Regions from separate parts of the Paenibacillus sp. FSL M8-0334 genome, predicted to be linked through region 2. Evidence: riboswitches for the same ligand, from Rfam matches in the RefSeq annotation. Region 2 holds a riboswitch; the other holds the start of a gene.
The links. Region 2 has a riboswitch for S-adenosylmethionine ahead of MKX64_RS14480 (methionine ABC transporter ATP-binding protein). Riboswitches for the same ligand answer to the same signal wherever they lie in the genome.
Positions count from the first base shown of each region.

Region 1: linked by a shared signal. The riboswitch ahead of metA (homoserine O-acetyltransferase MetA) and the one ahead of MKX64_RS14480 (methionine ABC transporter ATP-binding protein) in region 2 are both predicted to bind S-adenosylmethionine.

Region 1 is NZ_JBBOCH010000002.1:411,374-427,605, reverse strand. It holds gene MKX64_RS16135 (response regulator) at 1-280, opposite strand, end outside; gene MKX64_RS16130 (sensor histidine kinase) at 297-1,382, opposite strand; gene liaF (cell wall-active antibiotics response protein LiaF) at 1,394-2,443, opposite strand; gene MKX64_RS16120 (hypothetical protein) at 2,649-2,846, opposite strand; gene MKX64_RS16115 (3D domain-containing protein) at 2,980-3,585, opposite strand; gene thrS (threonine--tRNA ligase) at 3,900-5,837, opposite strand; gene MKX64_RS16105 (putative sporulation protein YtxC) at 6,238-7,140, opposite strand; gene mqnC (cyclic dehypoxanthinyl futalosine synthase) at 7,401-8,534, opposite strand; gene MKX64_RS16095 (aminotransferase class V-fold PLP-dependent enzyme) at 8,801-9,970, opposite strand; gene MKX64_RS16090 (PLP-dependent transferase) at 9,967-11,151, opposite strand; gene metA (homoserine O-acetyltransferase MetA) at 11,179-12,096, opposite strand; SAM riboswitch class I at 12,229-12,360, opposite strand; gene corA (magnesium/cobalt transporter CorA) at 12,799-13,734, shown strand; gene MKX64_RS16075 (HRDC domain-containing protein) at 13,836-14,867, opposite strand; gene MKX64_RS16070 (ROK family protein) at 15,076-15,963, opposite strand; gene modB (molybdate ABC transporter permease subunit) at 15,991-16,232, opposite strand, start outside.
Region 2 is NZ_JBBOCH010000002.1:93,579-109,810, reverse strand. It holds gene MKX64_RS14540 (NAD(P)/FAD-dependent oxidoreductase) at 317-1,318, shown strand; gene MKX64_RS14535 (sporulation histidine kinase inhibitor Sda) at 1,513-1,656, opposite strand; gene MKX64_RS14530 (YheC/YheD family protein) at 1,981-2,643, opposite strand; gene MKX64_RS14525 (hypothetical protein) at 2,860-3,069, shown strand; gene MKX64_RS14520 (HesB/IscA family protein) at 3,703-4,062, opposite strand; gene mqnE (aminofutalosine synthase MqnE) at 4,481-5,587, shown strand; gene MKX64_RS14510 (NAD(P)/FAD-dependent oxidoreductase) at 5,782-6,840, shown strand; gene MKX64_RS14505 (YuzB family protein) at 6,837-7,085, opposite strand; gene MKX64_RS14500 (NifU family protein) at 7,170-7,415, shown strand; gene MKX64_RS14495 (SDR family oxidoreductase) at 7,515-8,288, opposite strand; gene MKX64_RS14490 (MetQ/NlpA family ABC transporter substrate-binding protein) at 8,544-9,389, opposite strand; gene MKX64_RS14485 (methionine ABC transporter permease) at 9,458-10,126, opposite strand; gene MKX64_RS14480 (methionine ABC transporter ATP-binding protein) at 10,126-11,142, opposite strand; SAM riboswitch class I at 11,252-11,398, opposite strand; gene MKX64_RS14475 (Cthe_2314 family HEPN domain-containing protein) at 11,514-12,239, opposite strand; partial or broken gene MKX64_RS14470 (UbiD family decarboxylase) at 12,350-14,120, opposite strand; gene MKX64_RS14465 (COX15/CtaA family protein) at 14,230-15,204, opposite strand; gene MKX64_RS14460 (thioredoxin family protein) at 15,461-15,805, opposite strand; gene MKX64_RS14455 (DUF2515 family protein) at 15,942-16,232, shown strand, end outside.

The sequences.
Region 1 (16,232 bases), 320 kb from region 2:
GCTCATCTTCCAGAAAGCTTGTCAGAATGACGATTTTCTGATCCGGAAACTCCGACATCACCGCCTTGGTCGTCTCTGCCCCGTTCATGACCGGCATCATCAAGTCCATCAGAATCAGATCCGGCCGGGCATCCGGGGCTTTTCTCAGCTTCTCCAGCACCTCGAGTCCGTTGGCAGCCTCGTCAATGACTTCGAAGCCGGGGTCCAGCGATAAATAAGTTTTCAGGCCCATCCGCACCATATCGTGGTCATCGGCCAGCATGATCTTAATGGTATCCATATCATTTCCCCCTTGTTTACTTCACCGGCACAGCGGCTTCCTCCTCAAGATCGTCATGCTCATCGGACGGTCCCCCGGAGCCGTTCTCTTCTCCGAACAGCGGAATGTTCACGCGCACGGTGGTGCCGGCCCCCTGCCGGCTTATAATATCCACCTGTCCCCCCAGCTTCTCTGCCCGCTCCCGCATCGTGGACAGCCCGTAGGAGCCCTGTTTCTGCGTTAAATCGTCAAACCCGCAGCCATCATCACTGATGCTGAGCACAACGCGCTTCTCTTCCTCGCGCAGCGACATGCTGACCATGGACGCGCCCGCGTGCTTGACAATGTTGGCCACCGCCTCCTGAATGATCAGGAACAGCTGATGCTCGATGGCCTCGGACACTCCGCCGTAAACCTCAACATCCTTCACGCCCTTGAGACTGTTCTGCCGGCAATAATCCGGGAACCAGCGCTCCAGCGCCTCCTCGAGTGTCCGACCCTCCAGCTCTACCGGGCGAAGCTGTGCAATGAGCGCGCGCATCTGCTTCTGGGCAATATGGGACATTTCGATTAACTGGGAGAGCACCTTCTCCCCATGCTCCGGATTTTTCTTGAGTACAGCTGGTAATGAAGAAGCGGACATGTGTATGGCAAAGAGCTGCTGGCTTACCGTATCATGCAAGTCTCTTGCCATGCGTCGGCGTTCCTCCAAAACTGCAGCTTCAGCGGCGATTTCCTTCTCGATCACATCCTGCTCGCCCAAGCGCTGCAACAGCTTCATCTTCTTCTCCAGCGCCTCGGTCATGGTGTTGAATTCCTCATAGACGCGCGCGAAAGAACCGTCTTCTGCGGCTGGCAGCCTGACCGTCAAATTGCCTTTGGCCACCTGTAGCATGTTCAGATGCAGCAAATCCAGCGGACGCTGAATCCGTTGTCCGGCGATATAGCCGGCAATGCCTGTGAACAGAACAATACCGACCGAGTAATAAACCCACAGTCGGTTGTCCTCAATATGAATGTATCCCCATTCGTCCGCAGCGTACAGGAATACGGCAACTCCTGCTCCGATGAGCAGAAAATACAGCATAAGCACCCATTTAGTATTCTTCAGAAAACTCATCATCGACATGCCGGTTACCCTACCCTGTTCACTTTAATATCGCCGATAAACACGCTGACATGAATGCGGATCCTCTTCCCTGCTTCCCTGTAGTACGGGCTCTCGATGCCCGAGCTGCTCATAAATCCGCTTCCTTCCTTCTGATCCAGCACCTTCATGTCGCCGATAAACGAGCTGGTCGACACATGGATGCCGAGGTCCGAATCATTCGGTACAAACACTTTGACGTCTCCGATAAATCCGGAAATGTTAATGCGGGTTTCGCCGTACGGAATCTGGGCTTTGGTCAAGTCGAGCACCGTATCCCCGATAAACTGGGAGATGTTGGTCGGCTTCAGCGAAAAGTATTCCTTGCCCATATGCACATCCCCGATAAAAGCGGATTTATTCACTGTATCGTGATGGGACCATCTGGCGCCACTTCTATTGGGGTCTTCTCGGTCTTCGTAGTACCGGTGACCCTCCTCTTCATTATAACCGTAATGCGGATCGGTATCGTCATAGCGGTAGCCCCTTCTTCCGGATGCGGCCGTATGATCCCTATGATTCGCATGATCGGTATGTTCCTGTTTCGGTTCCTGCTGCGGTTTGCCAAACTTGCGTTCGAACACCTCATCAAGCGAAGAATCGAGTGGAACGGCCTCCGGCGGCTCTGGCGGAATCGGGCTCTGCCGACGGTCAGGCTCCGGGGCAGGCGGCGGCTCAGGCGGCCGGCGGTTATTTCTCGGCTGTAGAATGACCTGCAGGCCGAACAGAATCAAAGCAACCGGAATCGCAAATTTGATTAAATCTCCAAACGAGAACCATACATAACCCAGGTTGCGTCCCAGAAAATAAAGGCCAAGCAGAATTGGCACCAAAGCGCCCCACAGCACCCCTGCACCAGATGCAAAGATCAGGCTTTGCAGGCCGAACCAGATCAAGATGACCGGCCAGAATGTCGATATGAGATAGCCGATGCTTACATTAATAAAACCAAGCTGATTTAGAAAAAACAATACGCCGATTCCGATCAGGAACAGGCCGCCGAATAACTGGCTCCATCCTTTTTTACTCATGGTCACATCCCCTTGCCTTCACTTCTTTTGGTAACTACAGTGTACAACATCCTGAAGGAACGATATAGCGGCGGCGGGATGAAAATCAACTCGGTCTCCAGACCGAGGCACTGGATAATAATGGATCACGTCTTCTATATAGAAAAACCCCCGCCAAGTGCAGGGGTTTTGTATAAAGCATGAAACGAGGGTTGCCACCGGCTAACTAACCTTAACGGTTTGTTTTGTGGTCGCCTGGCGCGTTCAGCTCGCCAAACTCCGCGTCAAACTTCTCGTTTGGTTTTTTGTAGTTCTCTTGAACCTTCGATTTGCCCTTCGGGTTGCTGGCAATGCTTTGATCTTCAGCAAACTCGGCATTGAACTTTTCGTTCGGTGTCTTGAAGTTTTCCTGAACTTTATTCTTTTTCACCGTCTTCACCTCCTGGTTATCTTCATACCATCATCCTCTTCAGGGGTTTGGCCCCCGAACAGTAGTATGTGATGAACCGGCGGGGCTTATGCGAGCTCGGGTAGTAAGTCCAGTGGCTGCCGGGAATCCGGGGTCAAATCGCTTCCTCCAGCACAGAGCTTGGCAGGAAACGGTACGTTTCAATCGCTTCTCCGAACTTTTTCAACATCGCTTCGGTGCATTTTCCGCTGCCTTTTCGAATGAGCTGCACCTCGACATCCTTTTTACCCCACTCCTCATACACTTGCTCGGTTGTGGCAAAATACAGATCGATCTTCCGACCCTTGATGGCAGAGCCGATGTCCGCGACGATCCCGTACCCGTAACCCGGGATATACAGAATGCTGCCCAGCGGAAATACAGATGGATCGGCAGCGATCGTGGACAGCGTATTTCGGTCTCGCTTCACCTTCACCCCGGAATACGTAATGCCATACTGGGGATGACCGGGTCTTTTACCAGTCGATTCATATCCTGCTGTATATCCTGTTGCCGTCACTGTCACCGTATGCAGCACCTGATCATCTCTTGGAGCCAGTACTGCCATCGAAGGATGGCCGCCTTTTCTGGTTGCTTTGACGCCGTGATCATCGCGCTGCTGCTCGTCTTCGGCAAGCGTTATATGTTTATTAACTTTTCCGATGCTAACCAAATTCAGGGCATAGAGATGCGCCATCTCCATAAAACTTGAGCCTTCAATGAATGCGCTCGATTTCTGTTCGCTGTGGGACACGCTGTAGGAATCACTTAATACCGGCTGCCAGTGACTTGCATTCGCCGTTACCGGCGGTTCGAGCAGCCAAGCGATAACGAGCCCGCACAAAAAGAACCCCTGCCATGTTTTTCGTTTGTTCATTGCGAATACCTCCCCCTTACTAGCGAGGGTTCCCGCAACTTCAACGGTTTATACATGACAGGGGTTGAAATGTTACCCTATGATCGAGCTAGTAATGGGGCAACCATCTGCAGCGGTCTACAGTTCCCGTACAACAGAAAGCTCTCGCTTGCATAGGATTACACAGCGTGCGTCTGGATTTCCTCACGCAGCTTGGCGATGATATCATCCAGCGGCTGAGCGCCAATATCCCCTTCCCCGCGCTTGCGGACGGATACAGCGCCAGCGTTCTTCTCATTCTCGCCAACGATGAACATATACGGAATTTTCTCCAGCTGCGCTTCGCGAATCTTATAGCCGAGCTTCTCATTACGGAGATCCGGCTCAACCGAGATGCCTGCCAGTTGCAGCTTCTCCGCTACTTCCTTGGCATAATCCTCAAATGCGGTAGACACCGGAATCACCTTCACCTGCACCGGAGCAAGCCAAAGCGGCAGAGCGCCTGCAAAATTCTCCAGCAAGAACGCGGCAAATCGCTCCATGGTGCCGAGGATGCCGCGATGGATGACGACCGGACGATGCTTCTGACCATCATCTCCGACATATTCAAGCTCAAAGCGTTCTGGCAGCAGGAAGTCGAGCTGTACGGTAGACAGCGTCTCTTCTTTGCCAAGTGCCGTCTTGATCTGCACATCGAGCTTCGGTCCGTAGAAAGCAGCCTCGCCTTCCGCCTCGAAGAACGGCATATCCAGCTCCTCTACAACCTCGCGCAGCATGCGCTGGGACATTTCCCACATCTCATCGTTCGGGAAGTATTTCTCGGTATCCTGCGGATCTCTGTAGGATAGGCGGAAACGGTAGTCCTGAATGCCAAAATCCTTGTACACGGTCATAATCAACTGGATAACCCGTGCAAACTCTTCCTTGATCTGATCCGGACGGCAGAAAATGTGGGAGTCGTTCAGCGTCATCGCCCGAACCCGGTGAAGTCCTGTCAATGCGCCGGACATCTCATAGCGATGCATCATGCCAAGCTCTGCAATCCGGATCGGCAGATCGCGGTAGCTCCGCATGTCGCTCTTGTACACCATCATATGGTGCGGACAGTTCATCGGACGAAGCACGAGATCTTCATTGTCCATCGACATGACCGGGAACATATCCTCCTGGTAATGATCCCAGTGACCCGATGTTTTGTAGAGATCCACGTTGCCAAGCACAGGGGTATACACGTGCTGGTAGCCAAGACGCTCCTCCAGATCCACGATATAACGCTCAAGGGTGCGGCGGAGCTTCGCCCCGTTCGGAAGCCAGATCGGCAGACCTTGTCCTACGAGCTGGGAGAACGTGAACATTTGCAGTTCCTTGCCCAGCTTGCGGTGATCGCGCTTCTTCGCTTCCTCCAGCAGATGCAGATGCTCATCGAGCTGCGCTTTCTTCACAAACGCGGTCCCGTATACACGCTGGAGCATTTTGTTCTTGCTATCCCCGCGCCAATAAGCTCCGGCCACATTCATCAGCTTGAACACTTTGATTTTTCCGGTTGATGGCACATGCGGTCCACGGCAGAGGTCAAAAAACTCCCCTTGCTCGTAAATCGTAATGACACTGTCCTCCGGCAGATCATGGATCAGCTCAAGCTTGTACGGATCCCCCAGTTCACCAAAAATCCGCAGCGCTTCCGCACGGCTCACTTCCTTGCGCACGATTGGCAAGTTCTCGCCTACGATGCGCTCCATTTCCTTCTCAATCTTCTGCAGATCCTCCGGATTCAGCGGCTCTTCAAGATCCATATCATAGTAGAAGCCGTCCTCGATGACCGGTCCGACTCCCAGCTTCACTTCCTTGGCGCCATACAAGCGCTTCGTTGCCTGTGCCAGCAAGTGAGCTGTACTGTGGCGGATCACTTCAAGCCCTTCAGCCGAATCCTGGGTTACGATTTCTACGAGGGCACCTTCCTCAAGCGGCGTCGACAAATCGACCAGCACCCCGTTTAATTTTCCTGCTACTGCGTTTTTCTTCAGCCCGCTGCTGATGGATGCAGCCACATCCTCAATCGAGCTGCCTGCCTCATATTCACGGACCGAGCCGTCTGGCAGTTTAATACTGATAGCCACCTTACATTCCTCCTCAAAGCATTACGTTGGTTTAATTTCACGTTTCCTGTTCCATTCTCGCAGGACATAACAAAAAACACCCGTCCCGCAAAGGGACGAGTGTTATACCCGTGGTTCCACCCTAATTCGATCCTCGGTCACACTGGCCCGCGCCAGGGCCGATCCGAAGGATCCTTCATCAGCATTGAATAACGGTCATGAACCGGTGAAGCCTACTCTTACGAAAAATGAATCCCATAATTTCGACCGCACAGCTACAAAGGGGTAAATCAATGACGCACCGAAGGGAATTTCAGCCGGGTTCCCTCTCTCTGGAACGGATCTAGCCGATTGACTCATGTCTTTGTCATAGCTTTTACGTGAATTTATGAGATATTATAATCCTGCTGGCCAGAATACGTCAAGTCATCATGCGCCCGCTTCCGAGAAACACACTGCATTCCGGACAGCTGCAGCATATCTGAGCCCGGTTATCAAAAATTTGGGCCAATGTCATAATGACCGGCAAATCAGGATTTCGCGTGTGAATGATCATTCGGGCCGGGGAAACCGCAATCAGTGTGCTGACGATCATATCTTCGATTTCCATTTCCTGATCCAGCCTCTCAATGATGAGTCCGTCCTCTTGCGGCCGCTCGATCGGCCTCAAGTTGCCATCCAGCAGCAGGAAATCTTCTTCGCCCTTGTGGATGACGTGGACGATCGGCATTTTGGGCTCCTGAAAATAAACAAAATACTTCAGCAGACTCACAAACTCCTCATACTGCTGATCCAGGATAAACTCATCAACGGCGTACTCCGCCAAGTCGCGCAGCTCTTGCTCATAAGTGTGGAGGCGAAACGTCAGGAAGCCGTTCAAATTGAGCTCAGGCCCCTCAAGCAGACACTGGTCAATGCCTTCAACCAGCTTCCGTCTGCGGCTTTGCCAATATTGGGCAGCCTCCCCTTCATTGGACAGCAGCTGGAAATAGCACTGCAGAATTCGTTCTGCCTCCTCTTCATCGTCAAACTCGAACTCCGAGTACAGTAGCCGTGCAGCAAGCTCCTGCTCCCTCTCCTCCATAATGTAAGCAGTAACCGCCTCGGAGATAAGCCGTCGCAGCTCCTCCGCAGACAGCGTCCAGGTCGACAGCGGCAGCTTGCCGGAGCAAGTCCAAGTGACCCGGGCTTCTGCAGCGCTGAAAGCAAATTTCAGCTGCTTGCACCGCTTATGTAGCTCCTTCTGCTTGTCTGACAATATACGGCGAAATGCCTCCTTCTCATGATCCGACCGTGTATCGATTGAGATGCTGAACAGTTCCATGGAATCACTCCTTTCGAGTTCCCTTTTCAGTATATGGGGAGTGGCAGGGGGATATACGGAACATCAGCTTGGAAAAACAAGCAAGTCCTTATGAAGCAACGCATCAGCCTTACAATAAAAAACACCCCGTTCACTCCGGCTCAGCCAGACGATCGGGGCGGTGCTTCGCTATACGAGGCGGAAACTGTTCCCACAAAAAAAAGTGTGAGTGACCAAGGAAGCCTTGATCACTCACACTTCGGATGATGGATAAACACAGATTAGTTCTGCATCACAAAATCGCGCTCGACGGTGCTGTTATCCTCAAACACACGCAAAATTTCGTACCGGGTATTCCGCTGAGCCGGAATATGTCCCGCTTCACGAATCAGACGAAGAATGGACTCGATGTTGACCTTGTATACCGCACCTGCGGAGGATACAACGTTCTCCTCCATCATCGTGCTGCCGAAGTCATTACAACCGTAGCTTAGCGACAGCTTGCCAATGTCCGGCCCCATCGTCACCCAGGACGATTGAAGATTCGGCACATTGTCAATGGCAAGCCGGCCGATGGCCACCGTCTTCAGATAAGCCTCCGGCGTCTCCCGCTCCCGCTTCAAATTGGTGTTGTCCGGCTGGAACGTGAATGGTATAAAGGCGAGGAAGCCTTTGGAATCCCATCCGTTCTGAATGCATTCATCCTGCGCATCGCGGATGCGCAGAAGGTGGAGTGCGCGCTCCTCCATCGTCTCGCCCAGGCCGATAACCATCGTCGCCGTCGTGTTCATGCCGAGCTTGTGGGCGGTCTGCATCACGTCCATCCACTGGCGCCAGGAACCCTTGAGACGGCTGACTTTTTTCCGGATTCGATCGTCCAGAATTTCAGCTCCGCCGCCAGGCAGCGAATCCAGTCCCGCATCCCGCAGCTCGCGCACCACTTCTTCCAGCGGCAAGCCGGATACCTCCACCATCTTCATGATCTCGGCAGGCGAGAAGGAATGCATCGTAATGTTCGGGAAACGCTTCTTGATGTTCCGAAGCAGGTCGGTGTAATAGCTGAATGGCAGATCCGGATTCGTGCCGCCCTGCATCAGTATTTCCGTCCCGTTCACATCCTGGGTTTCCTGGATTTTCTGGAAAATGGTCTCATCCGGAAGAACATAGCCCTCAGAAGAGCCAGGTCTGCGATAGAATGCGCAAAAGCGGCAGTATACGTCGCACACATTCGTATAGTTTATATTCCGTCCAATTACAAAGGTTGTAATCGGGTCAGGATGCAAACGCTTGGTCATGATGTTCGCGGCATGGCCTATTTTCTCCACTTGATCGCTTTCAAACAGCGTTACGGTGTCCTCCAGGTTAAGGCGTTCTCCCCGCAATGCTTTATCCAAGATACGATCGATCGTACCCATATTGATAGCCTCCTATCTGCAGCAAATTCGCAGTGGCAAGTAAACTCTTGTCTTCACCATCCTACCACATTCCCGGTTCAAAAACGACATCCCGAATGAAACGGGATGCCGTTGTTCATGAATTCATAACATTTAAGAAGATATATAAGGCTCATATCAGATATAAGTGCTTGACTTCCAGCAAAGATGCCGCTACGGGGAATGAGGGGACTTCCGATCGCTCTTGCCCGGGGTACTTGCCTTCATTCACTGCCAGGTTTATCCGCTCAAGCGCCGTTAAGCGCCTCGCTGAGATCCATAATCAAATCATCCACGTCCTCAAGCCCGACAGAGAAGCGCAGCAGACCGTCCGTAATGCCTCTCTCCTGACGCACCTCTGCGCCCATTGCCGCATGGGACATCATCGCCGGATAAGACAGAATGCTCTCCACAGCCCCAAGACTGACAGCTACAAGCGGCAGCCTGACGCGGTTCAGCACCTGCTTCGCCCGTTCTCCGGAACCTACATCAAACGAGACGACCGCTCCATATCCGGTCGACTGCTTCTCATGAATCTCGCGCCCCGGATGATGCAGCAGGCCCGGATAATAGACCCGCTCGATATCGCTGCGCCCCTGAAGCCAGGCTGCAAGCTTGGCTGCGCTCTGCTCACTGTGGGCCATTCGCGCCCCGAGCGTCTTCATGCCCCGCATAAGCAGCCATGAATCCTGAACGCCGAGCACCGTCCCGAGCCCGTTTTGCAGCTTCTTCAGCTCCGCCGCAAGCTCTTCCGTTCTGGCGACAGCAAGACCGGCCAGCACGTCGCTGTGGCCCCCGAGAAACTTGGTTGCACTATGAATGACAATATCGACACCCAGTTCAATCGGACGCTGATAGTATGGGGTCATGAACGTATTGTCCAGCAGCGTCAGCAGGTCGTGTTCCTTGGCCCAGCTCGTCACGCCGCTGATATCCGTTATTTTTAATGTTGGATTGGATGGTGTCTCCATATATACAGCTTTGGTATTTGGCCTGATTGCTGCCTTGACCTGCTCCAGATCGGTCATGTCGACGAACGTGCTCTCGATGCCCATGCGGTTCAGGATGGTGGTCAACAACCGGTAAGTGCCGCCATATACATCCTCGGTAACAATCATATGATCGCCGGCGGACAGCAGCATGAAGCTGCTGGATATGGCAGCCATGCCGGAGGAATACGCGAACCCGCGCACGCCGCCTTCCAGCAGCGCAATGTAGTCTTCCAGCGCTTGCCGGGTCGGATTGCCGGAACGGCTGTAATCATGAACCGGCGGATGATTGACGTCTTCGTGATGAAAGGTTGACGCCTGATAGATCGGGACGCTTGACGCTCCGGTCGTGCGATCGATCTCGCCTCCGAAATGAAGCAGCTTCGTTTCAAACTTCAACGGATCGGTTGAATGTCGGTCCGAACTCATCGCAGCTCGCCTCCTTCCACCTCGGCCATCGCTGCGTTCAGCGCTTGATCCAGATCAGCAATCAGGTCCTCGGCGAATTCGATGCCGACTGAGAAACGGAGCAGACGGTCATCTACGCCAACCGCTTCCCGAATCTCAACCGGAATATCCGCATGCGTCTGTACGGCCGGATAGGTCATGAGCGATTCGACCCCGCCCAGGCTTTCTGCGAAGGCAATCAGGCGAATATGCCGCAGCACCGGTTCTACATAGCGGGCATCCTTCACCTTGAAGGAGAAAATTCCGGTATTGCCGCTGGACTGGCGGCTCTGAATATCGTAGCCCGGATGTTCCGGCAGACCGGGATAGAATACTTCCTCCACAGCCGGATGTCCCTGCAGGAAGGTCGCAACCGCCGTCGCATTCGACTGATGGCGCTCCATTCGGAGGGCCAGCGTCTTCATCCCTCTCATTAACTGATAGGAGTCGGACGGGCTCAGCACCGCTCCGATCGAATTATGAAGAAAGGCCATCTCCTCGGACAATTCCTTGCCCTTCGTTACAATCAGGCCTGCCAGCACATCGTTGTGACCGCCCAGATATTTGGTCGCGCTATGTACGACGATATCGGCTCCAAGCTCAATCGGCCTTTGAAAATAAGGCGTGAGCAGCGTGTTGTCCACGATTGTCAACAGCTGGTGACGACTTGCCCATGTGCAAACCGCTTCAATATCGGTAATCATCATAAGCGGGTTGGTCGGCGTCTCGATGAATACCGCCTTTGTATTTGGCTGCCGCGATTGCTCCAGCGCATCCAGATCGTTCGTATCCACATAGGTTGCCGTTACCCCGAACTTGGACATAATCCGCTCCAGCAGCCGATAAGTGCCGCCGTACAAATCCAGGGATACAATCAGATGATCCCCCTTGCCAAACAGGGCAAATACGGTTTGCAGCGCAGCCATGCCCGAGCTGCAAGCGAATCCGGCATCCCCGGATTCCAGCTCCGCGCAGGCATCCTCCAGCACTTGTCTCGTCGGGCTTTTCGTGCGGATGTAATCAAATCCGGTGCTTTGGCCAAGCTTGGGGTGGCGGAAGGCCGTTGCCTGATAGATCGGGAAATTGATCGCGCCGGTTACCGGCTCCTGAACCGAACCGATCTGGGCTAGCCGGCTTTCGATATTCAACGGTTTTTTATCCATATCATTGCTCCTCCTCGGGTGTGCGCGCTAGATTTGCGGGCCGATGTCATACGGTGTCTCTTGGTACACATAATAGTTCAACCAATTCGAGAATAAAAGGTTGGCATGTGCCCGCCATACGGACCGTGGTTGCCTGGACGGGTCGTTGTTCGGATAATAATTAACGGGCAGATCAATCTCCATCCCTTTTGCCACATCGCGATCATATTCCCATTTCAGCGAGTCTGGATCATATTCGGAATGACCGGTAGCAAATATTTGCTTGCCATCCTTGGAAGCTACCAGATATACGCCGGCCTCCTCCGATTCCGACAGAATGACAAGATCCTCATGCTGGGCAATGTCCTCGCGGCGAACCTCGGTATGACGGGAGTGCGGAACGAGGAACATCTCATCAAATCCCCGGAGCAGCTTCGTACAGGGCTCGTTAACCGAATGCTCGAATACGCCAAAGCATTTCTTCGGCAGGCTGTATTTCGGAACTCCATAATGATAATACAAGCCGGCTTGGGAGGCCCAGCATATGTGCAGGGTAGACGTCACATTCGTCTTGGTCCACTCAAATATTTCCGTCAGCTCATTCCAGTAGTTCACCTGCTCGAACTCCAGCTGCTCCACCGGAGCGCCAGTAATGATCATGCCGTCAAAACGGCGATTTTTGACCTGCTCGAACGTTTTGTAAAACGTGGAGAGATGCTCAGCCGACGTGTTTTTGGAAATGTGGGAGCTCGGATGGAGCAGCACCACATCGACCTGCAGCGGCGAGTTACCAATTAACCGAAGCAGCTGCGTCTCGGTCGTTTCCTTGGTAGGCATCAGATTCAGGATAGCAATTCGCAGCGGACGGATGTCCTGATGGAAGGCCTGGCTTTCATCCATCACAAAAATATTTTCTCCAGCCAACACTTCTTTAGCTGGCAGCGCATCTGGAATTTTAATCGGCATGTGAACTCACTCCTTCAAAATAATTGACGAATCGATTCATGCTTTCAAGAGAAAGAGCGATAAGTACCTTGAAACGCAAGAAAACCTTTCTCCGAAGAGAAAGGTCATCATATACGTATTAACTATGCGCCTCTCTCATCTGTCAGAATGCCTGCGTTTTTCAAAAACGCAAACCATGCATCCTGCAAGAATTAGCACCGTGCGATGTTGCCGCCGGTTGCCGGGTTTCATAGGGCTAGTCCCTCCACCTGCTCTTGATAAGATTTCGCTGTATTCGATTGTCACAAGACTGTTGTTAGATTTACTTTAAATCAATAATTTTTTTTCGTCAAGAACCTCTAGCTTTATCGTCACATATTCCTCGCGGTTTCCATACCCTGTACAACAGCGTCATATCCGGCCTATATTTCATCTTGAAAGGTCGTACACCCGGCGTTATACTAGACAAGTGCTGCAACAACATTGATGAAAGAGGTGACATGGAAGATGGACGGTGACCCGAGCCAGAAGCTGGATAACCAGGAAGCACAACCGCATAGGACCAAGATCAGCTCACCGGCGGAGGGCGGCGTTATTTTTCATGCGCTTATATAGAAGGCTTTAATGAGAGAAACCTAAGTTCTTCGCCCGTTCTTCCCCGGCAAGCTGATATCTTGTGCTTTTATGCGCCAATTTTCACGAATGGAAATGGAGTGATATCAGATGAAAATCCGGTTGGTTGATGCGGGTGTTTTTACACCTGTCGAAGACATCAGAGCCACCCTGACGGCCCCGGAAAGCGGCTTTTATTGGCTGGATGCCGATGTGGACGATCTGGAGGAACTGCAGCCGCTATTTTCCCTCCACGACCTTGCGGTCGAGGACTGCTTGAGCGAAGAGGAACAGCGGCCGAAGATTGAAATTTATGAAGATCATTACTTTATTGTAGTGAACAGCATTCGCTTTGATGATGAGGAAATCTTTCTGCGGGCGCTTAACATCTTTCTTGGACGGCATTTTATCATTACGGTAACGAAGCAAAAAATCCACGAACTTCGCACACTGAAACCTCTTCTATGGGAAGAGGAGGTCAGCACGCCGGACCGCTTCCTGTATCTGCTGATCGACCTTGTGACCGACAACTACTTCTCCGTCGGGGACCGAATCGAGGCGCGGATCGAGAAGCTGGAAGAAGATATTCTGATGCATACCAAGAAAGCCCATCTGCATGAGATTATCGGTCTTCGCAGTGAGATTCTGTGGCTGAAGAAGGTGCTCGGTCCTCAGAAGGAAGTGATCAACACCCTGAATAAAAAGGATCTTCGGCTCATCGATGATCAGCTGCAAAAGTACTTCAGCGACATCTACGAGAACGCCGTCAAAATTTCCGAGACGTTCGAGACGTATCGGGATCTGATGGGCAACCTTCGGGAAGCCTACCAGTCCAGTATCGCCAACCGCGCGAACGAAATCATGCGTGTCTTTACGGCGATTACAACCATCTTCATCCCGCTTACGCTGATCACCGGCATTTACGGAATGAACTTCGAGTATATGCCTGAGCTAGAATGGAAATATTCCTATTATGTTGTCATCGGGATTATGGTATCTGCGGGTCTCCTAATGTTCTATCTTTTCCGTAAAAAGGATTGGATCTGAAATGAAAAACGCTGTCTCACAAGCTAGAGTAGCTGATGAGAGACAGCGTTTTTTAGGTTTATTCATCGCTTGTCACAGCAGTCATGAGGCTTTCCTCACGTCTAACCGACATTTCTTCGTCTGTCCGAATTTCGACTGTCCGCCCCCCCTGCGCTCCGGCGGTAACGGATCCGGATCAGACGGAGGCGTTCGTACAGCTGTTCTGTCGTGCTTGTCCCATCCGCCTCCTGACCATATACCCGCTGCAGGACAGGCTTCAGGAACGTGTCGCCCAGCTCCTCGAAGGCTTTCCAAATTGACTTCTGCTCCTCCTCCGGCACCGCGTTCAGCTCCAGCTGAATCAAGGCATCGGTATCATACCCGTCCTTCTCCAGCTCTTCCAGCTGCTCCAGCAGCTCACGCCGGGACATGGCGGTCCGCTCTTTCAGCTGCATGAGAGACGCCCCTTCGGCTATGCCGGACAGCATGACCCTGCGCGTGCGAAATCGCTCCAATTCCTGCTTGTACTTGGCCTCCTTCTGCTTGTACAGCCAGGCTACATATTCTTCCTCCCTTAGCGCATCATAGACCCAGTCAAGCGGAAACGCGGTCGAGCGCGCCACCTTGGACGTCAGCTCCAGCCACTCTGCACCATGCTCTGATGCCTTGCTGGCACCAATGCCCGGCAGCTGAAGCAGCTCCTCCTCCGTCTGCGGAATGAAGGCGCTGATTAGTCTCAACACACGATTGCTCGCGACGAAATAAGGGGCCTTTCTTCCCGAAGCCGCCTTCTTGCGCCGCCAGGCACACAGCTCGGTGTACAGCTCCTCGTTACCGTACAGCTCGCTGTAGCACTGCAGCTTCTGGGCCGTCTGCTGCTTGCCTGCCACTTCCTGCGGCTCATGAAACACGCCTTCAATCATAGGTCTGTAGCCATCTCCAAGCTTGACTGCCAGCCGGTGACGATAAACGTACAGCATTTCATTCCACGAACTGCCTTCATACCATTCCTCATCCACTGCCTCGCCGTCAAGCTCCATATCCCGCCAACCAAGGCGCCACACGCCTTCCTCCTCCCCAATCCAGACCTGTGCGAATTGCGCCAGGCCCTCCTGGTCTGTTCTCGACATTTGATTCATAAACACAATCTGCATGTTACGACTCCTCCCGCTACGCATTTCAGTACAACGACAAAAAGCACCCCTCCGCCGCTACTCGCGGCTGGAAAGGTGCTTCCTTATCCGTTCCGTTATACTGTTACAGTTATAATACCATATTCTGTAATGTAATCAAGCCTTTATCGCACAGCTTTCTCTAACTGTCCATGACCATGGCTGTAAGGTGGTAACGAACTTCTTCCGCTTAGTTCGCCTCTTCAGCCAAAGCCAGCTTCGCCAAGGCCAGCGCCCCGCACAGCCCCGCATTGTCGCCAAGGCCCGGAGGAACGATGAACTCGTCAATCTGATCCCCAAGGCTTGGATGCTGAACATAGCCCGCAAGCAGCTCCTGAAGCTTCTTGCGAATCATCGGGAACAGCTGCTCCTGCTTCATCACGCCTCCACCCATCACGATGCGCTGCGGGGATAGAATGAGCACATAATTCATCAGTGCTTGGGCCAGATAATAAGCCTCCATCTCCCATGCCGGATGATCCGGCGTAAGCTCGGCGCCGGCAACTCCCCAGCGTTTGCCAAGCGACGGACCTGCGGCCAGCCCCTCCAGACAGTCCCCATGATACGGGCAAGTTCCTTCATAGGTGTCTTCCGGATGACGGCGCACGTAAATATGGCCCATTTCCGGATGTGACAAGCCGTGGATCAATTCGCCGGAGACAACGGCTCCTGCACCCACACCTGTGCCAATCGTAATATACAGGCAGCTGTCCAGCCCTTGGGCAGCCCCCCATGTATATTCGCCCAGCGCTGCCCCGTTCACGTCAGTATCGAAACCGATCGGTACCGGAAAGCGCTCCTTCAACGCATTCACAATGTTGAAGTTGCTCCAATGAGGCTTCGGTGTGGTTGTAATGCTTCCATATGTAGGACTTCCTTTTACCGGATCAATCGGTCCGAAGGAACCGACGCCAATAGCAGACACATTCTTATCCGCGAAAAACTCAAACACCCGGCCCATCGTTTCTTCCGGTGTCGTCGTTGGAAAGCTTACACGCTCCACGACAGTGCCGTCCTCATTACCGATTCCGCACACAAATTTCGTTCCACCCGCTTCAATTGCTCCCAGTATACTCATGCTCGTTCATCCCTCATTTCATCATGTTCACCGGCCGGTGCGCTCTCGTCGTCCCGAACCTGCAGCTGCCAGAAGCAGCCAGGAAAACAATATAATGACCGCCGTCCAGGTCCACGCTAGCCTGTGATCCCCGTTGCTGACGGCAACATATATCGCAGTCGGCAGCGTCTGGGTTTTGCCGGGAATATTACCGGCTACCATCCAGGTCGCTCCGAATTCACCCAATCCTCTTGCAAACGCAAGGATGTATGCCGCCATCGCTGATCGGC
Region 2 (16,232 bases):
GCAGTACATATTCAACATGAAGCTAACACTCAATGAACACAAGTTATCAACGTTAATAATATGCATAAACCTTACAAATATCAAGTTTTTTTTGAGGTATTGTCCACAGGAAAAGTACGGATAGTTCCGATGTCCTCCGTCATTAAAACGACATCATCTGACCTTGCTTGGACCTTCAGCATATATCTTGTCTTTTCAGTGTCGTCCCGGAGGATTATAATAGTTAAGGTATATCGAAATGAATCAGTCCGATCCCAGAGGCGAGCATTCGTCTGTCTGATTCGAATATAAATTCAATGATGGAGGTGCTTACCGCATGACCACGGTGCAACAAGAGAACGGCATGACCGATCTGATCATTATCGGGGGCGGCCCTGCAGGTATGTTTGCCGCTTTTTACGGAGGAATGCGTCAAGCTTCGGTCAAGCTCATTGAGAGCATGCCTCAGCTTGGTGGCCAGCTGGCCGCGCTATATCCTGAAAAATACATTTATGATGTGGCCGGCTTCCCTAAAGTAACCGCTCAAGAGCTGGTGAACAACCTGTCCAAGCAGATGGAGCTCTTCAACACCGACATCCGGCTGGAAGAGAAGGTCCTTTCGGTCAAGAAGCTGGAGGAACGCCATTTTGTTGTGACAACAAACCTGGGCGAGCATCATGCCAAGGCAATCATTATTACAGCCGGCGTTGGAGCATTCCAGCCGCGCCGTCTCGAGCTTGAAGAAGCCGAGAAGTTTGAAAAACGCAATCTGCACTACTTCGTGAACGATTTAAGCCAGTTTAAAGGCAAGAAAGTGCTGATCAGCGGCGGGGGCGACTCTGCGGTCGACTGGGCGCTGATGCTGGAGCCGATCGCCGAGCAGGTGACACTCGTGCACCGTCGCGACAAATTCCGTGCTCATGAGCACAGTGTCGAGCAATTGATGGCGTCCAAGGTGAACATTATCACCCCGACGGAGATTAGCGCACTTCATGGCGAGGAGACGATTACCAAAGTGACGCTCTCCCACATCAAGACCCAAGAAACCCAAGAGATTGAAGTGGACGATGTAATTGTCAACTTCGGTTTTGTATCATCGCTCGGACCGATTTCCGAGTGGGGCATCAACATCGAAAGCAATTCGATTGTCGTAGATTCCCGAATGGAAACCAGCATTCCGGGGATTTTCGCAGCAGGCGACATCACAACCTATCCAGGCAAGGTCAAGCTGATCGCCGTCGGCTTCGGTGAAGCCCCGACAGCTGTGAACAACGCCAAGGTGTACATCGATCCGGATGCGCGTCTGGCTCCTGGACACAGCAGCAACATGAAGCTGTAGATCCGCTCGCATCTGCCAGAATAATACAAACAAAAAAAGGTATCTCCATCCCGCTGTCCGGTGGGGTTGGCAGATACCTTTTCTATTTGTGTAGAGCAGCAAGCTTCAAATACGGTGGATAATTGCTAACAGATCCAATGCTTCGTCATGCTGTTCCTTGGACATTTATCTCATCTATCGTTCATCAGCCTATACTAGTGCAAAACATTGCCGGAATTGGTGTCCAAGTTCCGTTTTTGAATTTCGGCCAGCAGGAGAGTGATAAACTCTCGTTCCAACTTTAACTCTACAGCCATATGATAGGAATCGAGCAGCATCTCATCCGACAACATAGCCATCTCTTATACACCCCTTCCTCTTTTTTCCTGGGTCTATCATAGCAAACATTAAATAGTGGAACAACTGTTCGCTTATCCACACCCAACTGTGGAAATCCTGTGTATAATTTGTTGGTAAGTATTAAAAATCTGCTCGTATCAACGTGGATTATGGGGATAAATGTTATACACAGGTGAGAAGCCAAATCTACTATAAAAAAAATTAATCACCTATTATATCGGTTTTTTTGTGTCAATTATTAAATACCCTATTAATTTTTCATATAAACGCTTAGATTTGGTCTCATTGGATAATCTTAGGAAGGAAGGGCATCCTATAAGAGATCAGCTCGGACGCGTATTGACTTCCAGAATCCAGATCTTCCCTTCTTGATCGATGCCGTAATCAAAACCGAGCTGTGCGATTCCCGGGAATTTGGATTCCAGGAGCGCAATGCAGTGCCGGGTGAGGCCGCGCATCTCCCGTCGTTTCTCCCTTACTTTCACACGCGGCAGGGATAACACCATCGCCTGGGTTCCTCTCAGCAGACTTCCGCCTTTGCAAATATTCGTGACAATCAATCCCGGGCTGGCAAGCCGGCCGACCATAGCCTTAAACCGCCAAGCGCCTCTTTCCTTGACCACCTTCACCCGATAATCCAGCGGACGGCCTCGTATTTTGGCCAAATGTATCCCTTGCTGAATCATGTATTCCCTTTTTAATTTCATGCGTGCAAGTACCCTCATAAGGGCATCCATCGTATCCACATGAACCGTGCGTCTTTTGTAGGTAACCATGTAACCCGTACCGCTTTTGAGAATGCGTATGACACCATTGCCGCCAGTCCCGATAATCGGCTTGATGACAACCATGCCATGCTCCTCCAGCATCGAGGTCAGAGCCTCGGTCCCAAAAGCCTGGGTGGCCGGAATGTAGGGAGCAACCTGCGGATCAGACAGCAATGCCTCGGTTTTGAGCCATTTGCTGGCCAATTGTCTTCCCGCCATAGCTGCTTTCGCCTCCTTTATTCATGACATATCATATAGTACTCTCTAACGCACTGTCCCTCTTGGATGATTGTCCGGTATGGGATGCCTAATAATTGGCGGGCACCGCCCGTTCTGAAGCGCTATTCCAAATCAAGCCGACATGTCGTATAGTAAGTACAAGGCATACAACGACGTACACAAGCTAAACGGAGTATAATGAGGAGGATTCTTACCTTGGAACAATTATTTGAAATATTGTACTGGGTGGCAATCGTGGGGATGTCTGTCGCTCTTGCAGCGGTCACGGTCCTTATATTTGCCATCGGCTTCAAATTTATTAAGAGCAACCGCAAGGGACTCGGCGTGGGCTGCATTGCGTTCTCCCTTGTCGCAGCCGGGATGATTGTGCTCATGCTTAATGACACCTTTTTCTTCCCTGCCTGATGTTGCCATATCCCATGCGATTGCGATCAGCCATGCAGCTGTCCACTCTATACCAGAGGAGGCAACTGCATTTTTTGTTTGAACCGCGTTTTGCTCACATATAAAAAGCCCCCAATCAAACGCTCCTCCGAAATGTCCAGCGCGATAACAGCGGCGGGGAGATATGGGAGTGGTACGATACCAGCCCTACCTCGAACGAAATCGAGATGATTCGATCTATTATTGAATCCGAACAGACGACGCTCCGGCACGAAGGATCGCAATACTACAATGACCGCACCATCACCAATTCGGAAAAAAGAGCGTTAAAAAACGTGTTGGATGCGTATGAACTCATAACCGCCGCGAATCCTTAATACCTAGCCCTCAATGGAGCAATCCTGCGAGGGCTCATTTTTTATCCTTCTCTAGCGGTCCTTGTCCCATATAGCCAATCCAATTGCTTGATCGGCCCCCGGCGTCTTCAGCACTGTGTACTTCAACTGCTCCCCCTGCACACACATATAAAAAAGCCTCTACAGCGAAAAACACGCTATAGAGGCTCTAACCGACAATCCTTAACGGTACCAGAATGGCTGGTATGGGATTATCGTTCATATTACAGGAATCTAAGCTTGTATGAGCATTATCCGCTTAGCACGGCTCCTCGCTTGGCTTGCCGGCATCGGTAGCCGTACGGAAGGAAGCCCCGCAGCCGCAAGTAACGGTCGCATTCGGGTTGTGGATTGTAAACCCTCCGGTCATGCCCGATTCCTCAAAATCAATTTCCAAACCGTTCAGGTATTTGATGTCATCCTTCTCCACAACAATTCTCAAATCCTGAACATCCATATATACATCAGCTTCCGTCTCTTGGTCGTCAAAGCCCATGGCATACGAAAAACCGCTGCAGCCGCCGGCAGTTACCCCCAAACGAAGGAACATATTTGGTGCTTCCTGTTCGGACAGCATTTCTTTTAAACGTTCTGCTGCCGTTTCACTGATTGTGATCATAGGTCATCCTCCTTTCGCTCATCTTTTAGTATACTCCTCTCTTCTCAATCCCTCAAGCATCATTCCCCCTGCCCGCCGCCATATATTTCCCTTCAGGCGGGGAAAATATGGCGATCGCCCCGTTAAAGTACGTTTTGACGGTCTTCTTTGCGTCATCGCTTTTCCCCAATAGTATTGCCCCTCCGAAATGTGAGGTTTATAATAGGGAAGGAACCCGGGCGGCAACGCACCGGATGGATCGTTTGTTCCGCCGGCCTCGCAGCCGCCGGAAGCGATGGGATTATTATTGTATATTTTTTCACAAAACGATCGTGCCTCGGCACGCAAACAAGAGGACCGTTCCCGCTTGGGAATGATCCATTTTAGCACCTCGATTCTCTGATACAGAGAATGGAAGGTGTGAAGAGGAGGATGGAGCATGTCCACAATCGTTACCCCCTACACCGACCATAGAATGGCGGAAATCGCCGATAAGGTACGCAATGGCGTTCGTCTTTCTCTTGAAGACGGTGTATATCTGTACGAAACCGATGACCTGCTGACCCTGGGGCAGCTGGCCAATGAAGTGAATCTGCGCAAGAACGGGAAAAAGGTTTATTTTATTGAAAATATGAGCCTTTATTTCACCAATGTGTGTGAATCCCACTGCGCTTTTTGTAATTTTAGAAAAGATCAGGGCGAGGAAGGCGCGTACACCCTTTCCGGTCAGGAAATGATTGAATATGTTGAGCAGCATATCCATCCGGGTGTTCGGGAATTCCATATTGTCGGCGGACATAATAATCATGTGCCGTTTCAATATTATGTGGATTCGCTGAAGGCGCTGAACGAGCGCTTCCCTGATGTTACACTGAAGGCTTACACAGCGGCAGAAATCGAATTCTTCACCCGCATCAGCGGTCTCAGCACGAAGGAAGTGCTGGAGGAGCTGCGCAAAGCGGGCCTGAAGACGCTCACCGGCGGCGGGGCTGAAATTCTGTCGGATCAATACCGTCAGAAAATGAAAGTCGATAAAGCCAATGTCGATCAATACCTGGACGTGCACCGCACCGCGCATCAGCTCGGCATGAAGACGCATACGACCATGCTGTACGGCGCGATCGAAAGTCATGAAGACCGGATTCGCCATATGATCCAAATCAGGGATCTGCAAGATGAAACCGGAGGCTTCCTCGTCTTCATTCCGCTGTCGATGCAGCCGAAGAGCAAGAATGCCAGCATTATGCGCCGCAACTCGGCTTATGAAGACCTGAAGACCATCGCCATCAGCCGTTTGATGCTGGACAATTTTGACCATATCAAGGCCTATTTCATTAATATCGGTCCACAGCTGACCCAGGTTGCTCTGAGCTTCGGAGCCTCTGATGTGCACGGCACCATTCTGAAGGAAAGAATCAGCCATGCTGCCGGAGCATTGACACCGGAAGGACTGACGCGCAAAGAGCTCGTCTGGCTGATCAAGGGTGCAGGACGCATTCCTGTGGAGCGCGATACGTTCTATAACGAAATTAAAGTATACGAATAAGAAGTATAACAAGCCAGCCTAGACCAGACCGAATCAAGCCTATACAGATACAGAATGTTCCCAATAGCGGAAATTCGGTTAATGTGATCATATAGGGTGGAAATCCATAAGCCGCTTATAGCGGCGTTTTTCTTGCGAAAGCGGATTCAAGAATCACATTCATACGCATTTTCTCTCAAGAAAGGAAGAAATCTATGAAAAAGCTCGTCATTCTCGGTGGAGGCTATGGCGGCCTCGCTTTGATTCAAGAATTGTTCAGCGGCTATCTTCCTCCAGATGTAGAAGTTATTCTCGTCGACCGCATGCCCTACCAGGGCTTGAAGACCGAATATTACGCTCTGGCTGCCGGAACCGTCTCCGATGTATCGGTACGCGTGAAATTCCCTCAATATGAAGGATTGCGCATCCTGTATGGTGAGGTGACAGAGATTGATCTGGAGAACAAGCGGGTGCTTATGCTGAATGATGACCCGATAGAATATGACCAGCTGGCCATCGCGCTCGGGTGTACAGACCGGTACCACGGCGTTCCGGGAGCCGAAGAATACACTTGCAGTCTGCAGTCATTTGCAGCGGCCAGAGAAACGTACGTCCGTCTGAACAACCTCAGACCGTACAGCCGGGTTCATATTATCGGCGGCGGCTTGAGCGGGATCGAGCTTGCAGCCGATCTGCGGGAGAGCCGGCCTGACTTGAATATCGCCATCCTCGATCGGGGACAACGGGTCCTTTCTTCTTTTCCGAATCGTTTGTCTGCTTATATTCACCGCTGGTTTGAGGATCACAATGTGGAAATCCATAACGGCGTGTCTGTCTCCCGGGTGGAGCAGGATGCGGTATTCAACCTTGAAGAACCTATCGAAACCGACATCGCGGTCTGGACGGCCGGCATTCAGCCGGTCAAGGTCGTTCAGGAGCTCGATCTGCCCAAAGACCGCAGCGGCCGTATCCTGCTGAATGAATGGTATCAGGTGCCCTCTCACCCTGAGGTATACGTCATCGGCGATTGCGCCAGCCTTCCGTTCGTGCCGAGTGCCCAGGCTGCAGGCGCGCAGGCGGAGCAGGTCGGCAACGTGCTGAAGGCGCTGTGGAGAAATGATACCCCTAAAGTCCATCCGTTGAAGCTGAAAGGGACGCTCGGTTCCCTTGGCAAGCATGCCGGCTTCGGATTGATGGGGAGCACTTCGGTCATCGGACGCGTACCGCGCATCCTGAAAAGCGGTGTCCTGTGGAAGTCGAAGCGGAATTATTAGCCCTTCTCATTCTCCTGCTCTAGAAGCTCAAGCTTCTGTGAAATAAGGGCGAACAGTTCTTCGGACGTGACGGCTTCCACCCGGTCGCCATCCACATAGGCAAAAGGCGCCAGGTAACATTGCCCGCAGTCGGTCAAGCAGCCATATTCAATAATTTGGCAATCAAACCGCTCGGCAAGCGGCTGAAGCGCCTGATCCGTTCCGAAATAGCTGTTACTCGTGCAAAATTCAATCATAATGGACATAAGTCAAGAACCTGCCTTATAAGTTTGCCATTTTATTTTGGCGGTTTATGTACTATAATAAAGAAAGGAAAGGAGTTGAACAAGATGAGCGATAACGCACAAATCACCATGTATGATGAAGTGGCTGAAGTGCTTGATAAGCTTCGTCCGTTCCTGCAGCGCGACGGCGGTGACGTGGAATTGGTCGACGTTGAAGACGGCATCGTTAAGCTGAAGCTGATGGGTGCTTGCGGAAGCTGCCCAAGCTCCACCATTACACTGAAGGCAGGAATTGAACGCGCCCTCGTTGAAGAAGTGGAAGGCGTTCAAGAAGTAGTACAAGTATTCTAATCATGGTTTATTATAAAAGAAAGTCTTGGTTCTTCTCCGAACCAAGACTCTTTTTTTTGCTGTCATTCCATACAGAATCGTTCACTTCAAGCAGTCGAGTCATTCCGGTTTAATCCGTGAACGGATCGGATCAAGCCCGCCGGACACATTGATCATGTTGCCGGTTAGGAAATCCGATCGATCCTGGCACAGAAACTCAATCACCCGGGCTACATCTTCCCCGCTTCCGGAGCGCCCTCGCGGTGTCAGCCCGTCATCGACGCCGGTCACTTCTTCAATCGTCTTCTCCTTGTTCGCTCCCCGAATATCACCGGGACACACCATATTGACCGTAATCCCGTGCGGCGCTTCCTCAATCGCAAGCGTCTTCGTGAACGACACCAGCCCGACCTTGGCCGCGGCATATACGGCCCGATGCGGCCAGGCCCGCGCCTCCACTGCATGCCCGAAGCCGAAATGAATAATTCGTCCCCACTTCTTCTCCCGCATAGCCGGCAGCACGCGATGATCCAGAAGCATAACCCCGGTTAGATTCCCGTTGACGAGACGAACAATCTCATCTCTGGAATAGTCGGCAAACAACCGCCGCTCATGAATATATGGCCCTGCATTGTTAACAAGAATATCCACCGTTCCAAGCTGCTGCTCCGTTGTATCCACAAGCGAGTACAACTGCTGCTCATCGGTTATATCCGCCTGAACCGATATCGATGACACGCCAAACTTCTGTATCTCTCGGCAAAGCGACTCTGCCTGCGCTTGACTGTTCACATAGTTAACGGCAATATGGCATCCCTGACGTGCAAGCGACAATGCAGTCATCTTGCCGAGTCCCGTCGCACTGCCTGTAATCAGCGCCACCTTCCCCTTCAAGGCTTTCCCTCCTCCAAGTGGATGTCCTGTCCTCAGTATAATGGATGGGATGGCCTTCAAACAACCTGAGACGTCACACCGCCGACCGCAGCCATGCTAGGCTGGCCTTCCTCCGTCCGTTACTACTCTCATCGCCTCTGTCTTCGTTTGCCCTTATAACACCGATTCTAGCCGTACTAAAAAAGCGAACAGGTGCGATAAATTCGCACCTGTTCGCTTATTCTGTCACAGTATGCTGTCTGTTCCGCTGCAATATTAGAATGCTGGAACGACCGCGCCTCCGAATTCCTGTTCGATAAAGCTTCTCACATCTTCCGTAGTCAACGCTTTAGCCAGTTTCTGAATGGCGTCGGAATCTTTGTTGTCCGGACGAGCCACCAGCAGGTTGGCATACGGGTTGTCTTTATCCTCAAGCAGCAGGGAGTCCTTGGTTGGATCCAGGTCTGCTTCAAGTGCGTAGTTCGTGTTGATCACCGCAAGATCCATTTCATCCAGCATGCGCGGCAGCATCGCTGCATCTACATCCTGGAATTTCAGATTTTTCGGATTTTCCACGATATCCCGGGTGGTCGCTTCCAGCTTGTTCTCATCCTCCAGCTTGATCACGCCGTTCTTGGACAGCAGGGACAGCGCACGGCCCAGGTTGGTTGGGTCGTTTGGAATCGCCACGACCACGCCATCTTTAAGCTCGTCAATGGAAGTAATCGTTCTGGAATATACGCCAAGCGGCTCAATGTGAACGGCAATAACCGGTTCAAGTTCCAGACCGCGTGCATTGATTTCTCCGTCCAAGTAAGGCTGATGCTGGAAGAAGTTCGCATCCAGCTCTTTGGAATCTACTTGTGTATTCGGCATTTGATAATCGGTGAACTCGACAATTTCCAGGTTAACGCCCTCTTCGGCAAGAGCCGGCTTGATATGCTCCAGAATTTGGGCATGCGGTACCGGTGTTGCGCCAACCTTGATGGTAACTGCTTCAGGAGCAGACTCGCTTCCACCCTCCGGCTGGGATGCATTATTGTTGTCTGTGCCTCCGCCGCCGCAAGCCGCGAGAGCCCCAACCAATGCTAAACTGATGAATCCGGATAACCATTTTTTCATTTCTTAACCCCTCCACAAATGTAATATCATCTCTATATGTGAAATCCCTTGCTGCCTTCTTCAAAAACTTACTTTCTCGTAAAACGCCGCACCAGCCGGTCACCGGCCATCTGCAACAACTGTACCAATACAATCATGGCAATAACGGCAATAATCATAATCTCGGTATCATAACGATAATAGCCGTATTGGATCGCCAAGTTACCAAGACCGCCGCCGCCGACCTGGCCGGACATCGCCGTATAGGAGACCAGCGTAACGATAGTGATGGTCATCGCTGCGAGCAGACCCGGCCGCGCCTCCGGCAGCAGTACCCGAAAGATAATGTGCCGTGTCGAGGAGCCCATCGCCTGAGCCGCTTCAATCACGCCCTTATCCACTTCATTCAGCGCAGTTTCCACCAGCCTTGCAAAGAACGGGGCCGCCCCGACAACCAGCGGCGGAATCGTTCCAATCACTCCGTAGGATACACCGACAATCGATTTCGTAATCGGAATCATCGCCACGATCAGAATGATGTACGGAATAGAACGCAGAATATTAACGATAAAGGAAAGAATTCCATATCCGAATCTAACCCAGCCCGACGTCGACCTGGCGGCCATATACAGTATTACCCCGATCGGCAAACCGAGAATAAAGCTGAATAATGCCGATAGCCCCAGCATCCGCAGTGTATCAAGCGAAGCGGTCCCGATTTCATTCCAGTTTACCTGAGAAAAGTCCAAACCCAGCATCAACGAATCACCTCCACGTCGAGCCCTTGCTCAAGCAGCTTCTTTATTGTCTCGTCCGTGGCAATTTCGTCACCTTCGAACCGGACGATCAGCTGACCGTACGGCGTTTCCTTGATCGTTGAAATTGTCCCCTGCAGAATAGCAAAATTCACGCCGGTCTCATGCACAATGCGGGACAGAATCGACTCATACGTCTTGGTGCCAAGGAACGTAATCTTCACCGCGCGCGATGGACCGGAAGCAGCACCTGCAATCGCCAGACGCAGCGCTTCGCCGCTATCGGTTTCCTGGCGGATGAATTCCTTTGTAACCTCATGCTGCGGCTTGAGGAACACCTCCGCTACCGGCCCCTGCTCCACGATGCCGCCCTGGTGAATGACAGCAACCTTGTCGCAGATGCTTTGGATGACGTGCATCTCATGCGTAATCAGCACAATCGTCAAGTTGAACCGCTTGTTGATATCCAGAAGCAGCTTCAGGATGGAATCCGTCGTCTGCGGATCGAGCGCCGAAGTTGCTTCGTCGCACAGCAGCACCTCCGGGTCGCTTGCGAGCGCTCTTGCTATGCCAACCCGCTGCTTCTGTCCGCCGGACAGCTGTGCAGGATATTTATGGCTGTGCGCCTCAAGTCCGACCAGGCTCAGCATCTCCTTCACCTTGCGCTCGATTTCCGCCTTGGGCGTCTTCGTCAGTCGCAGCGGATACGCGATATTGTCAAACACGGTCGCCGAGGACAGCAGATTGAAATGCTGAAAAATCATACCGATCTTGCGCCGCTGGGCCTGCAGCTCGGTCTTGCCGAGGCGCGTCAGGTTGACGCCGCCAACCCATACCTCGCCCGACGTCGGCCGCTCCAGCAGATTGATGCAGCGGATCAAGGTACTCTTCCCGGCTCCGGAATGTCCGATAACGCCAAATATTTCTCCTTTGTCAATTGACAGATTCAATCCGGACAAAGCGGTAGTTACATTGCCGCCCGTGCCGTACTGCTTCGTCAATTGTTTGATCTGTATCAAATCTTGAGCCTCCCTTTCCCTAGCCTTTGGCACATCTATTGTCCATAAAGAAAAGAGCCTCTCTTTGTCAGAATCAAAAAGGGCTCTCTTTACGTAAAGTCAATGCCTTTTCTCATCTGTCAAAACTTCGGATAGATTCCAAAGTCTTGAAGGAATTAGCACCATGACACTCCAGACGTCTGCGGTGATCCGCTTAACGTCAGGAATCGGTTGCCGGGCTTCATCGGGCCTGTCCCTCCGCCGCTCTCGATAAGAAATAAATGTGTTATGAAATTATCGTTTTCATGAGGAATTTCATCGAATGCAATTGTTAGTATAGTTTTTTTTCAGCTTTTTGTCAAAAGGAATTTCATAGTAGCTTCCCCATCAGGTCAGTTTTCAAGCTGAATTCCTTGGGTCGTCCAGATCTGATTCGTATACCGGAACGACGCTGCGAGCGTCTGGCATACCATATCCAGTCCTTGCTTCAGATCATCCAGATGCGCATCCAGATCCTCCAGCTCAAGCTTCGTATCATGCCCCTGCATCCTCTGCCACAGATCATCCTGCATTTCAGCGTTCATGTAATGAATCTCGGCATTACGCCGTTTGCGCAGCGTCCCCATCGGCACCTTGTACTTGGCTTTGATCCCTTCAAGCTCCTCGGACAGCGAATCATGAATTTTCAGAAATTTAAACTGCCGCAGTACGGTAAAATAGGAAAAATGCACTTTTACCTTGGATGTGTGCAAATTGAACAGCTCATCAAGCACAGTGCCCAGCTTATCCAGAATGGCAAACACACGGATGAATCCATTCTTATAAAAATACACATACCTGGCGTACTCTTCCTTCTCCTGAAGCGACATATCATCAATGAAGCCGGACGTCACCGATTTGCGAAAATGGCAGGCTGCATACCAGCTCTGCTCCAGTTCATCCAGCGATACAATCAGCCCGCGTATCCAGATTTCCAGCTTGCGGTGGTCATGGGTCGGATCCGGATGTTTCTTGATCTCCTCCCGCAGCAGCTGTACGGTCTTCGTCATCGATTCCACCGCAGCTTTAAGATATCCATCATTATGTCGGGGCTGCTCCCCTAACAAGGTCCGAAGCATGCCATCCCTCCCTGTTCACAAGTTGTTCACCATTCGCCGCCATAGTTTCCCGCATACTTCTACTTCAACATCTCCAGAGCAACCAAATACAGCTAACGCGAATGTCCCGATTACTTGGCAAAATACTCATTCCAGCGCTCATCCACCATGTTGACGATATCCTCACGCGGGAACAGCTCAGCAGGATAATCCGGCTTCATGCGCGCGTCTATAACAATCGGCAGCCGGTACGACAGGTGATGATGCTGAACATTCGCCGCAGCGAACAGGTCGGTCGCTGGATTGAAGCGGGTAAATACCGTCCACAGGAAGGAGGTTTGGGTCGCTGCCGCCTGCTGTGCATTATCCACAACGATAACGAGCGGCCACGACGTGTCCCGCGATTTCAGATGCTCCATCACGCGCAGGGCGAGATCGGAATCTTTGTCATAGGATGCCCCGGAAACGACAAGACAACCGCCGCAATACGCAACAACGTTGTCAATGCCCGGGATGTCGCCTTCCTCATAGCTGCGCGGAAGCTCGCGAATTGGATGGCCAACGCCGATGAGCACAGCCTTGCTGCCATGATTCAGTTTTTCACCTGTATAATCGAGCGTATCCTGGGATGTTTTGTTGAAAATATACAGGTCTGTGGACGGGTCGAAGCGCTCAAGCACCGCCTCCAGCGTCTCGTTGAAATCGGTCAGATCCACCGGGCGGCTTGTCAGCATCAGGAAACTTCGTCAGCGACAGCTGCCCTTCTCCCAAGATGCGGAAGGCCGATACGAGCGCTTCACGCGAATAGCTTTCCCGAACCACCGCGGCCGTCAGTGCATGGAATCCGGTCTCAGCATAAGTCCAGAGCGAGCGGACCGATGGCATTACCATCGGAAACGCCGGCGACAGCAGGCGCTGCAGGAAATCGCCCAGATAATAATCCTCCTGTCTCGGTTTGCCTACAATTGTAGCCGGATAGATGGCATCCTTGCGATGCCACATATGGTTCACATGCAGCACCGGATACTCGTGCGCCAGAGAATAATAGCCGTAATGATCGCCAAACGGCCCTTCAAGACGGCGCTCATGCGGCGGCACATAACCGCTGATCGCAAATTCGGCCTCCGCCGGAATGCGATGTCCGCCCAGCGGGTTGTCCGTCATCGGCAGACGCCCGCCCATGATCAGCGAGGCCAGAAGCAGCTCAGGCAGATGCTCCGGAACGGGAGCGATCGCTGCAGCGATCAGCGCCGGAGGGCCGCCGATAAAGATCGACACCGGCAGCGGCTGGTTCTGCTGCTCCGCTTCAAAGTAATGGAACCCGCCGCCCTTATGAATCTGCCAGTGAATCCCGGTCGTGTTATTGTCGTAGATCTGGATGCGATACATACCCAAATTGTGGTGCTTTGACCTGGAAGGGCTCTCTGTGTAGACGAGCGGAAGCGTAATGAACGGACCTCCGTCCTCCTGCCAGCTTGTCAGTCTTGGCAAATGTTTCAGCGGCTCCTCCGTCACCTTTACGCCCATGATCGGGGCTTCCTGCGGGACGACACGCTTCATGCCAACCTTGAGCATATCCTTGATCAGTCCGCGCTCGTTCCAAATGGCCGGCAATGTCGGCGGAATCAGCGTTCCCGTCGCTTCAACCAGCGACTTCATCAGCTGCTCAGGCCGAGGACCAAAAGCCATATCCACCCGCCGCGGCGTACCGAACAGATTCGTTGCTACCGGGAACGGCGTGCCCTTTACATTCGTAAAGAGCAGCGCAGGCCCTCCCTCCTCAATGACACGGCGATGAATTTCAGCAAGCTCCAGGTACGGATCCACCGGTGCTTCGATGACGGTCAGATCATTTTCCTTGCGAAGCGTTTCCAGCCATTGGCGTAAGTTTTGATAGATCAACGAGCCCACTCCTTCAATAGCAGCATAGTCCTCGTACAATTGTCCGGGGACTATGCCTGCGTTTCCATATGATGCTCATCGTTGGACTTCCACAGCCTGACGGCTGCCTCTAAACGATATGTTTCTGATCCCGGGCCTGGTCGGATGTCTGCTGCAGCGAGGCTGGTCTGCTCAGCTGCCACACTCTGACACTCATATAACTAAGGACGCCGAACAATATGGAGATCAGCAAGGTATGTCCCAATGCCGAGAACACATAGACTTCCTCGTTGTGGATCGTTGCCATAATAATCCCGCCGCTGATCACCTGCAGCACGCACAGAATCGTTGCAGCAACGCCCAGCATCTGAATCTCCCGGTTGTTCCGGTTGCGCCAGTATGCAAAATGTCCCATAACGGCCACCAGTACCAGTAGCAGCAGCGCCGCCACCCTGTGCATAAAGGCGATGCCTACGCCTCCGCTCAGCTCCGGAATCACCTCGCCGTTACACAGCGGCCAGCCTGAACAGCCTTCCCTGGAATCGGTATGACTGACAAACGCCCCGATGTAAACGACGATATAGGTATAAATAGCCGTCGCCCAGACGAGCCAACGAAACGCTGGCGTAACCCGGGGCTGGGGCTTGTCGTTGGCCATGCCCCCCGACTTCTCCACCCTTCGCATGCCCAGCGCAAGCATGGCCGAGCTGGCAAACGCAATAAGCGAAAAGCCGAAATGCAGGGCCATGACAGCTGCCGACTGCCGGTTCACCACCGCAAAAGCTCCCATAATGGCTTGTACGATGACAAAGATGGAAGTCATGATGACATACGCCATCAAGTCCCGGCGATCCCGCTTATATTTCCAGAAGGCGATCAAGGATGCGAGCGCAGCTAGACCTGCAAGTCCGCTCACCGCCCGATGCGAGTATTCAATCATCGACGCCACGGTGTAAGCGGGAACAAATCTGCCGTTACACAGCGGCCACTCTTCCCCGCACCCAAGTCCTGACCCTGTCTTGGTCACGACCATGCCGCCGAAGGTTGCGCAGAACATGATCACACATGTTGCGTAGCTAAGCCATTTCAATTGTTTATCATTCACTAATCTCACCTGCTGCCCCGTAATGATCTATCCCACAAGCCGAACATTACCTTCTATGTACAATCCACATTCCATTATACCTGATTCCGCTGTCAAGGTCATGAAGCGTTTGTGACAAAATAGATGAAAACGCGTTCAATAGTAGCACGACCGAGCATTCGCTACAAAAATACCGCCGAATCGGCGCTTCCCAATTCGGCGGCATCTGCACTGCCTGTTGCTCTTCGGTCGCTGTTCACCTTCCCGAACACCAGCCTTACTTGTGGATCGTCTCGTATACGTCCACGGCACGCTGCAGGAAATCTTCAATCTCCTCGCGCGATTTGCGATATTTATTCACGAAGCGAACGAGCTCGCGCCCATCTGAATAGGCCACAAAGCTCGGAATGCCCAAAATGTTCTGCTGCTGGCTGACATCCCCGACTGCGTCCACATCCACTTCAACCAGAGTGAGCTGATTGGAGAACTTGGTCTCCACTTCCGGCATGAACGGATCGATGAACTTGCAATCTCCGCACCAGTCCGCTTTAAAAACAGCGACCGTCAGTCGTGGCGACTGGATCGCAACCTGGAATTCCGCTTCAGATGTAATCTTTTGCATGTGGGTATCTCCCCTTTCTGACGAATCTGTCACCCTTAGTGAATCAAATTGAAGAGTGGAAGTCAAATTTTCGAGCCATACTGACAATAAACGATGTGAACGTCCGACAGTCAAGGATAAGGAAGGTGTTCATCACATGGGCGATTCTCACGGCTTCAAGGCCGGCACCCGGCATCTGTGGTCCAGGCTGGCCTCGTTGCCGAGAGCGGCGGGGGCAGCCTTGAGCGGTTTTACAGCAGCCTGGCTGGATTCCAGCGAGCTCAGACGCTCCCCGCAAGATCTCCATTGGAACGAGAGTGCAGTCCAGAGCATTTTAGAAATATTAAACAAAACCGCCGCGATTCGACGCATGGAGCACACCGGGGGCCATCCGGGGCCGACAGGCGCCTCCCATATTCCCCCCATCCAGGGCTCTGCTCCGGCACCG